DNA from 2 places in the Pantoea sp. X-Soil-MYKO-1785 genome. Region 1 is predicted to be linked to the other one. Evidence: predicted binding sites of a transcription regulator. Region 1 holds the regulator's gene; the other holds the start of a gene.
The links. Region 1 encodes Fur, which represses iron uptake genes when iron is present. Its sites were predicted from a motif close to ATAATAATGAGAACNACTATCAA; they were not measured.
Positions count from the first base shown of each region.

Region 2: a site for Fur is predicted at 5,747-5,769, ahead of exbB (tol-pal system-associated acyl-CoA thioesterase). Genes of this name have one in related genera too.

Region 1 covers NZ_AP036000.1:1,181,466-1,189,512, forward strand. Annotated here, with positions in the region: gene nagB (glucosamine-6-phosphate deaminase) at 1-462, opposite strand, end outside; gene nagE (N-acetylglucosamine-specific PTS transporter subunit IIBC) at 795-2,822, shown strand; gene glnS (glutamine--tRNA ligase) at 2,975-4,642, shown strand; gene AC6I8D_RS05500 (hypothetical protein) at 4,876-5,271, shown strand; gene fur (ferric iron uptake transcriptional regulator) at 5,342-5,785, opposite strand; gene fldA (flavodoxin FldA) at 6,138-6,668, opposite strand; gene ybfE (LexA regulated protein) at 6,801-7,076, opposite strand; gene ybfF (esterase) at 7,242-8,006, opposite strand.
Region 2 covers NZ_AP036000.1:3,522,928-3,530,974, forward strand. Annotated here, with positions in the region: gene AC6I8D_RS16635 (fimbria/pilus outer membrane usher protein) at 1-1,982, shown strand, start outside; gene AC6I8D_RS16640 (Csu type fimbrial protein) at 1,979-2,956, shown strand; gene AC6I8D_RS16645 (MFS transporter) at 2,953-4,275, opposite strand; gene exbD (TonB system transport protein ExbD) at 4,511-4,933, opposite strand; gene exbB (tol-pal system-associated acyl-CoA thioesterase) at 4,940-5,662, opposite strand; gene AC6I8D_RS16660 (TRAP transporter substrate-binding protein) at 6,016-6,987, shown strand; gene AC6I8D_RS16665 (TRAP transporter small permease) at 7,037-7,543, shown strand; gene AC6I8D_RS16670 (TRAP transporter large permease) at 7,557-8,047, shown strand, end outside.

The DNA of each region.
Region 1 (8,047 bases):
AGCCAGCGAAGAGGCCGGTTCGTTAAAGGCGATGTGACCATCGTTGCCAACGCCACCCATAAACAGGTGAATTTTGCCCAGCGCGCGGATTCTCTCTTCATACTGGCGACATTCTGCGTCAATATCCGGCGCATTACCATTCAGAAGATTGATGTTTTCTGGTTGAATATCAACGTGATCAAAGAAGTTGCGATACATGAAACTGTGGTAGCTTTCCGGGTGCTCTTTTGGCAGGCCAACATATTCATCCATATTGAAAGTGATAACATGCCTGAAACTAACCTGGCCCGCTTTATGCATCTCAATCAGGTGCTTGTAAGCTTCAAGCGGCGTACCGCCGGTCGGTAAGCCCAGCACAAAGGGTTTGTCTGCCGTTGGGTTAAAGGCATTAATCCGGTTCACAATATGGCGTGCTGCCCATTTGCCGACCTGGGTTGGTGTAGCTAAAGGAATCAGTCTCATGTTTCACCTCAATTAGGAAAATGGAAAGGGGGGCGCGCGAATCCATTGCGTTACTCATCAGCCTAAACGGATTCTGACATCCCGCCACGGTCTGAGTGCGCCTTAATATTTCGGATCATAAAATAAGTTTGCGGCTATAGCCAGATGTTGCCGCATCAATCGATGTTTTTTGGTGATAAAAGTCACAGTTATGGTGGTTTTAATTTGCGAGGCGAATTAATTTATCATTACACTTCGCTGCGTGATATGAAGTGTCATAAGGTCTTTGCAGCCGACATAACAATATTAAGCGGCGCAGAGCGACAAGCCAGGCTCATAGGGGGAAAGGGTAAATGTTAGGTTACTTACAACGCGTTGGCCGTGCACTGATGGTGCCGGTAGCAACCCTGCCAGCGGCAGCGATATTAATGGGGGTCGGTTACTGGATTGATCCAGTCAGCTGGGGCGCAGGCAATGCGCTGGCAGCGCTGTTTATCAAGTCCGGTGCCGCGATCATCGAACACATGTCGGTGCTGTTCGCTATCGGTATCGCTTACGGGATGTCCAAAGACAAAGATGGCGCAGCGGCGCTGACCGGCTTCGTCGGGTTCCTGGTGGTGACCACACTCTGTTCGCCAGCTGCTGTGGCGATGATTCAGAAAATACCGCTGGAGCAGGTACCTGCTGCCTTTGGCAAAATTGAAAACCAGTTTGTCGGCATCCTGGTCGGTATTCTCTCGGCGGAAGTCTATAACCGCTTCAGCCACGTCGAGCTGCCTAAAGCGCTCTCCTTCTTCAGCGGACGCCGACTGGTACCGATTCTGGTGTCGTTCCTGATGATCTTAGTGGCCTTTATTCTGATGTATATCTGGCCGGTTGTCTTCAACGGTCTGGTCAGCTTTGGCGAACATATTCAGAAGCTGGGTTCAGCCGGCGCCGGTATCTACGCCTTCTTTAACCGTCTGCTGATTCCGGTGGGTTTACATCACGCGCTGAACTCCGTGTTCTGGTTTGATGTGGCCGGGATTAACGATATTCCTAAATTCCTCGGCGGCGCACAGTCACTGGCTGATGGATCGGCAACTGTCGGCATCACCGGTCGCTATCAGGCGGGCTTCTTCCCCATCATGATGTTCGGTCTGCCGGGTGCGGCGCTGGCAATTTACCAGTGTGCACGGCCGGAAAACCGCGCCAAAGTTGGTGGCATCATGCTGGCGGCAGCGGTGGCAGCTTTCTTCACCGGTATCACTGAGCCGCTGGAGTTCTCCTTCATGTTCGTGGCACCGGTGCTGTATCTGATCCACGCCGTGCTGACCGGTATTTCTGTCTTCATCGCGGCCAGCATGCACTGGATTGCCGGCTTTGGCTTTAGCGCCGGGCTGGTGGATATGGTGCTGTCGACCCGTAACCCGCTGGCGACGCACTGGTACATGCTGATCCCGCAGGGTCTGGTGTTCTTCGTCATCTACTATGTGGTGTTCCGTTTCACCATCAAAAAATTCAACCTGATGACGCCGGGCCGTGAGCTGGCGGTCGCCGGTGACGAAAGTGATGGTTATGACGTCAACGTCGATAAAACCGATAACGGTGAAAGTGCGACTGAAACGCTGGCGCGTCGTTATATTGGCGCGGTAGGCGGCTCAGACAACTTAACCAGCATTGATGCCTGTATTACCCGCCTGCGTCTTAACGTGAATGATTCAGCACAGGTGAATGAAAGCGTGGCTAAACGTCTCGGCGCGTCCGGGGTGATTCGCCTCAACAAGCAGAGCGTACAGATCATTGTCGGTACTCAGGCTGAAGGCATTGCGTCGGCGATGAAAAAAGTGCTGACCAAAGGGCCAGTAGCCGCCGCCAGCAGCAATGCAGCAGCACCGGCAGCAGCCGTTAAGCCGCAGGCAGTATTGAACAGTGAGTCGCGGGTTATCGCCACGTTGCTGGCACCGGTGAGCGGTGACGTTGTTGCGCTGGATGCGGTGCCGGACGAAGCTTTTGCCAGCAAAGCGGTGGGCGACGGTCTGGCGATCAAGCCGAGCGACAAATGGGTGGTGGCACCGATTGCCGGTACGCTGGTGAAAATCTTCAATACCAATCACGCCTTCTGTCTGGAAACCGACAACGGGGTTGAGATTGTGGTCCACATGGGGCTGGACACCGTGGCGCTGGAGGGTAAAGGCTTTACCCGTCTGGTAGAAGAGGGTGCCAGCGTGGCGGCCGGTCAGCCGGTACTGGAGATGGATCTGGATTACCTCAACGCCAATGCCCGCTCGATGGTCAGTCCGGTGGTGGTCAGCAACAGCGATGATTTTGCCGGCCTGACGTTACTGGCCAGCGGTAAGGTGGTGGCGGGTGAAACCCCACTGTACGAAGTGAAAGGCTAATCCCCGCAGCAAAACCCACAAGGCAGGAAGCGATTCCTGCCTTTTTTGTTTTAAAGCCTGAACAAACGGTTGTTTCCCTCTGGCGCTTTGTGGATCATACTCCGTTACTTCGTGGTACATATCACCCGCTATTCGTATTGAGGATTTTTGAGATGAGTGAGGCTGAAGCCCGCCCAACTAACTTTATTCGTCAGATCATCGACGAAGATTTGGCGAGCGGTAAGCACAGCAGCGTGCATACCCGTTTTCCGCCGGAGCCCAATGGCTATCTGCACATTGGTCATGCGAAATCGATCTGTCTGAATTTTGGCATCGCCCAGGATTACCAGGGGCAATGCAATCTGCGTTTCGACGATACCAATCCGGTCAAAGAGGATATGGAGTTCGTTGAATCTATCAAGCGTGACGTTAGATGGCTGGGCTTTGAGTGGAGCGGTGAGGTTTGTTACTCATCAAACTATTTTGATCAGCTCTACAACTATGCCATCGAACTGATCAATAAAGGGCTGGCTTATGTCGATGAGCTGAGCCCGGAAGCGATCCGCGAATACCGCGGCACCCTGACTGCGCCGGGCAAAAACAGCCCGTATCGCGATCGCAGCGTAGAAGAGAACCTGGCGCTGTTTGAGAAAATGCGAAACGGTGAGTTCGCCGAAGGCACTGCCTGCCTGCGCGCCAAAATCGATATGGCCTCAAACTTTATCGTGATGCGCGATCCGGTGCTTTATCGGATTAAGTTCGCTGAACACCACCAGACCGGTAACAAGTGGTGCATCTATCCGATGTATGACTTTACCCACTGCATCTCCGATGCGCTGGAAGGGATTACCCATTCACTCTGTACGCTGGAGTTCCAGGACAACCGTCGTCTGTATGACTGGGTGCTGGATAACATCACTATTCCGGTGCACCCGCGTCAGTATGAGTTCTCGCGCCTGAATCTTGAGTATGCGGTGATGTCAAAACGCAAACTGACGCAGCTGGTGACCGAGAAGCACGTTGAGGGCTGGGACGATCCGCGCATGCTGACCGTTTCTGGCTTACGCCGTCGCGGTTACACCGCTGCCTCAATCCGCGAGTTCTGCCGCCGTATTGGCGTCACCAAGCAGGACAATATTGTGGAGATGGCGTCGCTGGAATCGTGCATCCGTGACGATCTCAATGAGAATGCGCCGCGTGCTATGGCGGTGCTCGATCCAGTGAAAATAGTGATCGAAAACCTGCCGGCCGGCCACCACGAAACCATCACCATGCCTAACCATCCGTCTAAACCGGAGATGGGCACGCGTGAGGTGCCTTTCAGCCGTGAGATCTGGATCGACCGGGCGGACTTTCGTGAAGAGGCCAACAAGCAATATAAGCGTCTGGTACTGGGCAAAGAAGTTCGCCTGCGCAACGCCTATGTGATCCGTGCTGAGCGGGTGGCAAAAGATGAAGCGGGCAACATCACCTGCATCTACTGCACCAGCGATGTGGATACCCTGAGTAAAGATCCTGCTGATGGCCGCAAGGTCAAAGGCGTGATCCATTGGGTGTCGGCAGACCACGCGCAGCCAGCCGAGTTCCGCCTGTATGATCGCCTGTTCAGCGTGCCAAATCCGGGCGCAGCCGACGATTTCCTGTCGGTGATCAATCCAGAATCGCTGACTATCAAACAGGGCTTTGTTGAGCCAGGTCTGCGTGACGTGGAAGCAACCACGCCGTACCAGTTTGAGCGTGAAGGTTACTTCTGCGCTGACAGCGTCTATTCGAAGCCGTCACAGCTGGTGTTTAACCGCACCGTTGGCCTACGCGATACCTGGACTAAAGCTGGCGAATAATCGTTGGTGCTGACCTGATAAAATGGCAAAAGGGCGAGGTATCGCCCTTTTTTATTGTCCTGATTTTTGCCATCACCGAGGTTTGTGCTGTCGCCATTTTGGAGTGGTTGTTACGAAATTGTGAGAGAAATCTGAGTTTAAAAAAATTAATCAATTACCAGATGTGAATTATCCGCTTTCAGGTAGGCTATGCCGTCTCAGACATAGCTCAGCGAGTGATATAAGGAAAAAAAATGACCGTTCTCGCCCAGGAAGCCAAACACAGTGTCGTCGTTTTACATCAGCTTATTGAACGTATTTTCAATCAACCCGCCGGGTCTGATGATAGTTTTGAGCTGATGATGTCCTATTTTCATCCTGAATTTCGCATGGTTACCCCGCGCGGAACTCAACTGAACCTGAATGAAGTCGAAGATCTTTTCCGTCAGCTGCAGGGCCAGCGGGAAGGGATGCGCATCGCCACCTGCGAGCACATGGTCATTTCCCATCAGGAGAAAGAGGTCACCGTGCAGTACCGTGAGATGCAGATGCTGAACGGCAATAATCAGAGCCGCATCGCCCTGGCGATTCTGGATTACAGCACCTCGATTCCGCGCTGGCGTTACCTGCAGGAAACCCTGGTTGCCTGACTGACGGCGGAAAAAGAATAAAAAAAAACCGGTGAATTCACCGGTTTTTTTATTTCAGCCTGCGTCAGACTTACTGATCGTGCAGCGTCTCATCTTCACGGCAGTCGCCCAGCGCGCAGTGACCATACAGATAGAGGCTGTGGTTGGTCAGCTTGATGCCGTGGCGGGTAGCGATTTCACGCTGACGGGTTTCAATCGACTCGTCGCTGAACTCAATCACTTTACCGCAGTCCAGACAGATCAGGTGATCGTGGTGATGCTGCTGAGTCAGCTCAAACACCGATTTGCCGCCTTCGAAATTGTGACGGGTCACAATACCGGCATCATCAAACTGGTTCAGCACGCGGTAAACCGTGGCCAGACCAATTTCTTCGCCGATGTCGATCAGGCGTTTGTACAGATCTTCCGCGCTGACGTGATGGCACTCAGGTTCCTGAAGCACTTCCAGAATTTTCAGTCTGGGCAGCGTGACTTTCAGGCCAGCCTTCTTTAATGCGGTATTGTTGTCAGTCATGCGGATTTTGTCCTGTTACTTATATTCACTTTTGTGGCGCTTGGCCTTGAATGTCGATCTGTGCCCATTCTCATTTGCGTCTCATTATAGAACTGATGCAGTGAAATGAAAACCGAGGGGAGTGCCTAAATCACCATGGGCTGTAAGGGATACGTCACCGAGCCGGGGAGGATTTCTGCAGGAGTCTGTTAACATTTCGCTTAGTCCTATCTGCTGCCAGAGAAAATAAGCGGAAGATCGATGCGGGTATTCTACAGATTAAACGAAGAAAGTTAAAAAAATGTGGCTATTATTTCTATAGGAATTTCCGTTGCCTCAATGTGAGCTGGCGCTCACATTGAGTCGGCTATCTTCAGGCTTCGAGGATCTCTTTGAGCTGCAGTTCATCAAAAATCTGCTTAACCCATTGCTCAACGCGCGCATTAGTCAGTTCTGGCTGGCGATCTTCGTCAATCGCCAGGCCGAGGAAGTGGGTATCGTCAGCCAGGCCTTTTGATGCTTCGAAGTGATAACCTTCGGTTGGCCAGTGGCCGACGATCACTGCGCCGTGCGGCTCAATGATGTCGCGGATGGTGCCCATCGCGTCACAGAAGTACTCGGCATAATCTTCCTGATCGCCACAGCCAAACAGGGCGACCAGCTTGCCGTTAAAATCGATCTCTTCCAGCGTCGGGAAAAAGTCATCCCAGTCGCACTGCGCTTCACCGTAATACCAGGTCGGGATACCCAGCAGCAGGATGTCAAACGCTTCCAGATCTTCTTTAGTGCTTTTCGCGATGTCGTGGACTTCTGCAACGTCTTTACCCAGCTGTTTCTGGATCATTTTTGCAATGTTTTCGGTGTTGCCGGTATCGCTGCCAAAGAAGATGCCTACGAGTGCCATGAGTAAAATAACCTCTTAAATCCTGATGATGAGATGTGTGCCGCAGCACATTTCAGCGAATAATAGCAGACGAGACAAACCCGCGGAACGGTTAAAGCCTCGACATTTGCCTCTGCGTGCGTTTTGCCCGCATTAATCCAGTTTGAGTTGCGCCAGCAGCATTTGTTCAATCAATTCGCTACGGCTGAGATTGCGCTGTTCTGCCAGCGTATTGAGCGCTTCGACGGCTTCACTGTTCATTTTCAGTTCGACACGACGAAGCCCGCGCCCTTTGTCACGTTTCAGTTGATTGCGCTTATTGATGCGCAGCTGTTCATCACGCGAAAGCGGACTGGTTTTGGGTCGACCTGGGCGGCGCTCATCAGCAAACAGATCGAGCGTCGTGCGGTCAGTGTGTTCTTTTGCCATGGCTTAGTGAAACTGAATGTGCGGGCGCCAGACGCTCGCCGCGCAGATTATAAATTATTGGCCGTTACCGCGGCAAAATGACCGGCGGCAAAATTTTAGCGCGCCATCATACTCCACGCTAACTCCGGACGCCAATCCTAAACATTTGCCGCCAGGTATTTGCTTTTAAAGCGCAAAAAAGCGACGAACGCTGCGTAATACGGCATCAGGTTTTTCGGCGTGCACCCAGTGTCCCGCGCCGCTGATCACATGTGCATGGGCCGCCGGGAACTGCGTAATTAACGCGTCACGGTACTGGTTATCCAGATAGCTGGAGTCACCGCCGCGAATAAACAGTGCCGGATGCGGCCAGGCGGGAACCGGCTGCCAGCCCGAAATGGTGGCGTAGTTATCCCACAATACCGGCACGTTAAAGCGCCATTCGCCCTGCTGGAAAGATTTCAGCAGGAACTGAATCACACCCTCTTCATCAAGCAGACCACGCATCACCTGCGCGGCTTCACTGCGGGAAGTGACGCCCGCTTCCGTCACCGCGCGGATCGCCGCAAAAATGGTATCATGGCGGCGGGTCTGATAATCCACCGGGGCGATATCGATCATCACCAGTCGTTCGATACGATCGGCCGCCAGCGCACTCATGGTCATGGCAATTTTGCCGCCCATCGAATGACCGATTACCGCCACCCGATCGATGCCGTGTGCATCCAGCGTCTCTAACATATCCTGTGCCATCACAGCGTAGTTCATCTCAGCGGATCGCGGTGATAATCCATGGTTGCGGACATCAACCTGCAGCACCGGCGCGGCATCTTTTAACCCGCGAGCCAGCACGCCAAGGTTATCCAGCGTCCCGAACAGACCGTGGATCAGCAGGATGGGCAGGGAATCAGTCGGGGATTGTTCAGTTTGCAGACGGGCGTTCAAAATCATGGCAAAGTTCTTAAGTTTGAGACCTAAGCTTAGGTTATCAT
Region 2 (8,047 bases), 2.3 Mb from region 1:
CCGATAACACCGGCACCCGCCTTTCCGCCTGGAACGAGCTGCGGCTGTTTGGCGCGGCCGGACAGTTCTCCAGTAATGGCGTCTGGCAGCAGCAGCTGGAGGGCAGCAACAGCTATCAGGATGACGGCTATATCCGCTACGACAGCTGGTGGAGCAATGAAAACGAAAATGCGGCGATCAGCTGGCAGGTCGGCGACCTGGTGACCGACTCACTGGCCTGGAGTAACAGCGTGCGGCTGGGCGGCGTCCGGATTGGCCGTGACTTTAGCGTCCGTCCCGATCTGGTGACCTATCCGCTGCCCGCCTTTTCCGGCCAGGCCGCCGTGCCCTCGACCGTCGATCTGTTTATTAACGGCTATCGTTCCAGCCAGGCCAATGTGCAGCCTGGGCCGTGGTCACTGACCAACGTGCCGTTCGTCAATGGCGCGGGCGATGCGGTGATCACCACCACCGATGCAGTTGGCCGGCGCATTACCACCACCCTGCCGTTTTATGTTTCCAGCAGCCTGCTGAAGTCGGGTCTGTCCGACTACGCCTTTTCAGCCGGGGCGATCCGTCAGAACTACGGGATAAAGAATTTCGATTATGGCGCGGCGGCGGCCAGCGGGTCTTATCGTTATGGCATGACCGACTGGCTGACGCTGGAGAGCCACGCGGAAGGAAGCGACAGCCTGGCGATGGGCGGTGTCGGCGGGCTGCTGCGCGTCGGCAGCTGGGGTGTGGTGAATGGTGCAGTGGCGCAAAGCCAGCTCGACGGCCAGACCGGCACGCAGTACAGCTGGGGATATCAGTACAACAACCGCTGGTTTAACCTCGGCACCCAGCACACCCAGCGCAGCCGTGACTTCGGCAATCTGGCGCTGGTCGGCAGCCGCGCTGGCACCGACGCCGGCAGCAGCTATGCACTGTCGCGCCGCAGCGCTCAGTACAGCGCCAGCGTGTCGCTCAACCGCTTCGGCAGCGTCGGCGCGGCCTATATCGACATCACCGGTGGCCGCGGCGATCGCACCCGGTTATGGAACCTCTCGTGGAGTAAAAATTTGTGGGGTAACAGCAGCCTCTATGTTTCAGCCAGCCGCGATCAGCAGGAAAAAAGCTGGACCGGGGCTATTTCGCTGGTGATCCCGTTCGGCGAACAGGGCAGTGCCGCCATCAGCACCGAACGCGACCAGCTGGGGCGCGATAATCAGCGGCTCTATGTCTCACGCGCAATGCCCAGTGACGGCGGCATCGCCTGGGACGCTTCGTGGGCCAATCAGAGCGGCGACAGCGGGGATTATCGTCAGGGCAGCCTGCGCTATCGCAACAATCAGATCGATACCTCGGCGGGCTTTTATGGCGATGATGACAACACCACCCAGTGGGCTGACCTCTCCGGCGCGCTGGTGTTGATGGACAACAGTCTGTTTATCGCCAATGAGATTAACGACGCCTTTGTGCTGGTCAAAACCAACTATCCCGACGTCACGGTCCGTTACGAGAACCAGTCGATGGGCCGCACCAATCAGCAGGGCTATCTGCTGGTGCCGTCGATCAGCAGCTACTATCCGGCCAAATATGATATCGATACCCTCGACCTGCCCGCCGATATGACCACCCCGCGGGTAGAGCAGCGTTTTGCCGTGAAACGTCAGAGCGGTTATCTGCTCAACTTCCCGGTGGAAAAACTGCGCTCCGCCAGCGTGATCCTGCACGATGCGCAGGGCCAGCCGTTGCCGGTATCCAGCCTGGTGCAGCGCCCCAATCACCCCACCGAATATGTCGGCTGGGATGGCATTGTCTGGATGGAAGATCTGACCGCCAGCAATCCGATACAGGTCGTGACGCCGGATGGCCGCCACTGTGATACCGAACTGCAAATTGCCGGCGGTCAGCCGCAGGCGCTGAGAACCTATGGGCCATTGACCTGCGCGCTGCCGGCAGCGGCGGCTGGCAGCGCCGCCCATCCTGCTGATGCTTTTACTACCGGAAACTCACCATGATAAATCGTCTGCTATTAGCCGGCCTGTTGTTGCTGCTGCCGTCATTCGGCTACGCCGCTTGCGCCCTGCCCGCCTCCACGGCCAGCTTCGGCTCCGTCACCACCTTTGTCGCCAATAGCACCGTCAGCGCTGTCACTACCAACGCCAACGTCAACTGTGGCGCCGGTGCGGCGCTGTCGCTGCTGGGCAATAACCAGATCACCTTTCAGCTGACCGGTGCCACTAACAGTAACGGCACCCGCGGCACGCTGAAGCGCAGCGGTGATACCGGCAGCGATAATGTGCCGGTCCGGCTCTGTACCGACAGCGCCTGCGCCACTGAACTGACGGTCGGTGGCACCCCGTTTGTCTATGGTTCGCAAACCCTGATCAACCTGGCTGGCCTGCTCGGCAGCCTGAACTTCGCGATTCCAGTCTATCTGCGCACCGTGCCCGGTCAGGTGGTCGCGGCGGGCACCTATCAGGTGACGCTGAATATGGCGGTCACCTACCGCATCTGTACCAGTATCGCGATCGGTAATCTCTGTTTAAGCGAACAGACCGGCAGCGGGGTGATTCCGATTACCGTCACGGCGATCCTGACCAATGACTGCACCACCATTACCGCGCCGAATATCAGCTTTGGCAGTGCGCCACTGGTCGGCAGCTTCTCCAGCGTGTCACAGACCATCAACGTACTGTGCAGCAAAGGCAGCACCTATACCGTCGGCCTGAGCAACGGCAGCTATCCGGTCGGTAGCGTCAGGAACATGGCGAGTGGCGCAAATCGACTGAGCTATGAGATCTACAAAAGCACCACCAGCAATCGCTGGGGACCGGGCGGGACTGAACGCTGGAGCAGCACCACCTCGTCGGCGGTGTCGGCAGATGGACTGACGCGCGGCTTTAACTACACCGCGCGGGTCCTGACCAGCCAGAACACGCCGCCGGCCGGAAACTACAGCGACAGCGTGGTGGTGGATTTGTCATTTTAGAGCGAGGCGCTGACCGGTGCACCGCTGTGGCGCGCCTGATACTGCTTCACCATCCGGCCAATCAGCAGCGTACCGATTAAGCCACAGACGGCGGCGAAGGTCAGCCAGACGCCCGGCATCGCTTTGTCGCCGGTGGCGTGGATCAGGTAGCTGGAAATCGCCGGGGTAAAGCCGCCAAACAGCGCAGTCGCCAGGCTGTAAGCCATAGAGAAACCGGCGGCGCGCACCTCGGCGGGCATGATTTCCGCCAGATACACCACCATCGCCCCGTTATAGCTGGCGTAGAGAAACGACAGCCACAGTTCCGCTTCCAGCAGGTGAGCGAAGCTGGCCGATCCCACCAGCCAGTGCAGCACCGGCCAGGTGGTGGCAATCATCAGCAGGGTAAAGACGATCAGCAGCGGGCGACGGCCGATGCGGTCTGACAGCGATCCCATCAGCGGCAGCCAGATCAGGTTAGAGATGCCGACGCACAGCGTCACCAGGAACGCCTGCTTATCGCTCATCATCAGCACCGTTTTGCCGAAGGTCGGCGTAAACGCGGTGATCATGTAGAACATCACGGTGGTGGTGACCACCATCAGCATCCCCGCCAGCACCAGCGCCCAGTTACTGGCCACCGAACGCATAATCTCGGTCATCCGCGGATGGTGTTTACGCTGGCTGAACGCTTCGGTCTCTTCCAGCATCCGGCGGATATAGAACAGGAACGGCACGATCAGGCAGCCGACCACAAACGGAATGCGCCAGCCCCACTCGGTGACCGCCTCTTTCGCCAGCAGATGATTCAGCGCCAGGCCGAGCAACGCGGCAAAAATGACCGCAACCTGCTGACTGCCGGATTGCCAGCTGACAAAGAACCCTTTGCGTCCTTCTGGCGCCACTTCCGCCAGATAGACCGAGACGCCGCCCAGCTCAACGCCTGCCGAGAAGCCCTGCAGTAAGCGGCCGAGCAGGATCAGTATCGGTGCCGCCGCGCCCAGTGTGGCGTAGCCAGGCACCAGCGCAATGGTCAGGGTGCCGATCGCCATCAGACCCAGCGTCAGCAGCAGACCTTTGCGGCGGCCATGATGGTCAATGTAGGCCCCCAGAATGATCGCCCCGAGCGGACGCATCAGGAAGCCGGCACCAAAGGTCATTAGCGTTAACATCAGTGAGGCGAACGGGTCGTCGCCCGGGAAAAAGGTTTTGGCAATGGCGGTGGCGTAATAGCCAAACACCATAAAGTCGTACATTTCGAGAAAGTTACCGCTGGTAACGTTGAAGATGGTTCTGGCCGCGCTTTTGGGCGACTTTTGTAAAGACGGGGTGTGACTCATAACGGCTTCCTGAAGTTTTTTAGCCGTTTTAGCCCGCCTGAGGCGGCATTAATGTGAGCGGGCTCACCATTGCACTTTACAAAACTGTGTTGAGTGGTAACAACCAATTAACAGGACTGTTTCAGCAGCATAACCGATCGGTGCAACAGCCGGTTCGCCTGATTTCGTCTGGTCTGGCTGAGGCAATAAAAAAGGCGGCTGAGTCAGCCGCCTTCTCTCTGTGCCGGTTAAGCCGCTATTTCTTCACGGTTTCCATGCCCATCAGACCAATTTTCAGATAGCCGGCGGTTCGCAGTTGATCCATCACGCTCATCAGCGTTTCGTAATCCACCGACTTGTCCGCCTGGAAGAAAATGGTGGTTTCTTTGTTGCCGCCGGTCTGACCGGTCAGCACGCTGACCAGCGATTCCGGCGTCACCTGATCGTTACCGACATAAAGCTGTTTATCGGCCTTGATCGACAGGTAAACCGGTTTTTCCGGCCGCGGCTGCGGGGCGCTGGTGGAAGCAGGCAGATTAACGCGCACGTCGACAGTTGCCAGCGGTGCCGCCACCATGAAGATGATCAGCAGAACCAACATCACGTCGATAAACGGCGTCACGTTGATCTCATGCATTTCGCCATCTGTTTCCAGGTCGTCGTTTAATCGCATTGCCATAACAGCTTACCCTAAGCGCAGTTTCTGGGTCGCCGCTGGACGCGGAACGTCAGTGGCGACGTTTCCCAGGTCAATATCACGGCTCTGTAAAAGCAGCACCTGCGCCGCCACATCACCGAGCGAGGCTTTGTAGTTAGCGATCATGCGGGCAAAGACGTTATAGATCACCACCGCCGGAATCGCTGCCACCAGGCCAATTGCCGTTGCCAGCAGCGCTTCCGCGATACCCGGTGCAACGACAGCGAGATTGGTGGTCTGGGTTTTGGCGATGCCGATGAAGCTGTTCATGATGCCCCACACGGTGCCGAACAGACCGATAAACGGCGCGACCGACCCGATAGTCGCCAGGAAGCCGTTGCCCCGGCCGGCATGGCGGCTAAAGGCGGCAACGCGGCGCTCAAGGCGGAAGCTGGTACGATCTTTAATGCCGTTGGTATCTTCAACGCCAGTGGAGAGCTCAAGTTCGTTCTGCGCGTCGTTCAGCAGCACACTGCTGTGGCTGTGCGCGGCGAACGCCTGGGCAATGCGGGCGGCGTCATTCAGATTGCGGGCTTCACCCAGCGCCAGTTGCTCACGCTTCAGGCGACGTTTAGCGGCGCTCAGTTCGGCATATTTGCCGAAGAAGATCGCCCAGGTCACCACTGAGGCCAATAACAGGCCAATCATGACCACTTTTACCACGATATCGGCATGTTGATACATGCCCCAAACGGAGAGGTCCGTTTGCATCAAATCACTGGCTACCACGCTGCTTCTCCAACTTCATCTACAGGGATGCAAGACAAGCGCGAATAATAGCAAAATAACGGCGAATTGATAGTCGTTCTCATTAGTATTTACAAAATCTGGCACCCGCTCTGCCCTGCCACGCCGTCAATATCACCCGAGGTTGCAGGTTCGTTTCGAAAATGTGATGTTGCATGAAAATTTATTAAAACAACGTTTCAAAATGTGATCTCATTCATTCAATCAGCATTGCCGCATTTTTCCAGCGGCAGTTTTCACTATGCTGGCTGCACGCGGCCCCTTGCTACACACGCCGGATTCCTGAGCGCCGCCCTTCCTCTGCTGGAGACAACATAATGAGAATGACCCAAACACGCCTGGCATGTGCCCTGGCGGCAATGATGGTGAGCGCCACCGCCTCGGCACAGGTGATTAAAGTGGCAGAAGTGCAGCCTGCTGGCTACCCCACCGTGGTGGCCCTGCAACACATGGGCGACAAACTTAAGCAGGCAACCGATGGACGGCTGGAGATGAAGCTCTATGCTGGCGGTGTGCTGGGCGATGAGGATCAGACCCTGCAGCAGGTGCAGCTGGGCGCAATTGATATGATCCGCGTCTCGCTGGCACCGGTCACCAGCATTGCGCCGGAAACCAGCGTATTGACGCTGCCCTATATTTTCCGCGACGTCGATCATATGCACAAAGTGCTGGATGGTGAAATCGGCAAAGAGATTGCCGATAAATTCGATAAAGATCCCAACGCCCGGATGGTGTTTCTCGGCTGGACCGACGCCGGTGAACGCAACATGATCACCAAAAAACCGCTGGCGAAGCCCGAGGATCTGAAAGGCATGAAGATCCGGGTGCAGAACAGCGCCATCTCCCTGGCGACGCTGAAAGCGATGGGCGCCAACCCGGTGGCGATGGGCGTCAGCGAAGTGTTCAGCGCCATGCAGACCGGCGTGGTTGATGGCACCGAGAATAACCCACCGACCTTCGTCGCCCATAACTATATGCCAGTCGCGAAGTACTACACCCTGAGCGGCCACTTCATTCAGCCAGAGATGATTCTGTTCTCGAAACGCGCCTGGGATCGTCTCAAGCCTGAGGATCAGGCGCTGCTGAAGAAACTCGGTAAAGAGGCGCAGGATGAAGAGCGTCAGCTGTGGGCAACCTATACCGAACAGTCGATCGCGAAAATGAAAGCGGGCGGCGTCACCTTCCAGCAAACTGACCGCGACTATTTCGTCAAGGCCACCCAGCCGGTGCGCGATCAGTTTGGCGGTAAATACCAGGATCTGATGACCCGGATCGCTGACGTGAAATAACCCTTCCCGCGCCACACTGCCGTGTGGCGTGCTTAATCAGGTATCAATTATGGCTGCTTATACGCGTCTGATGGATGGGCTCTATCTGCTGTGCATGCTGGTTGCCGCCGTGGCGCTGATGATTATGGTGACGGTGATCCCGATCGGAATTTTTGCCCGCTACGTAATGAACGGCGCGCTCTCCTGGCCGGAACCGGTCGCCATTATCTGCATGATCATTTTTACCTTTATCGGCGCGCCGGTCGGCTTACGCGCCGGCACCCATATCTGTGTCTCAATGATGACCGATCGGCTGTCACCTGCCCTGCAGCGTCTGCTGCTGCGGGTCTGCGATCTGCTGATGATTATCACCTGCCTGGTAATCTTTCAGGCCAGTTATAGCCTGTGTGAGGCGATGTGGGTGCAGTCGCTGGCTTCGCTACCCGCCGTTACCTATGGCGAGATGTATCTGCCGATCCCGATTGGCGCGCTCTTTACCCTGCTGTTTGTTGTTGAGCGATTGCTGACCGGCGATCAAAGCCAGCGGCCGATTGTCACGCTGGGCGGCACCCACTAATCCGGAGCAGAAGATGGACGCATTGATTTTATTAGGCAGTTTGCTGGCGTTGCTGCTGGTGGGTTTTCCGGTGGCGTTTGCGGTCGGCCTGAGCGCCTTTATCGGCGCCTGGTGGATCGATCTGCCGCTGGAAGCGGTGGTGATTCAGATTACCAACGGCATTAACAAATTCTCGCTGTTGACCATTCCGTTCTTTATTCTCGCCGGGGCGATCATGGCTGAAGGCGGCATCGCCCGACGGCTGGTCAATTTCGCCTACATCTTTGTCGGCTTCATCCGCGGCGGCCTGTCGCTGGTGAATATCGTCGCCTCAACCTTCTTCGGCGCGATTTCCGGCTCATCGGTGGCCGATACCGCCTCGATCGGCTCGGTGATGATTCCGCAGATGGAAGAGAAAGGCTATCCGCGTGACTTCGCCGCCGCCGTTACCGCCAGCGGTTCGGTGCAGGCGGTATTAACCCCGCCAAGTCATAACTCAGTAATCTACTCGCTGGCCACCGGCGG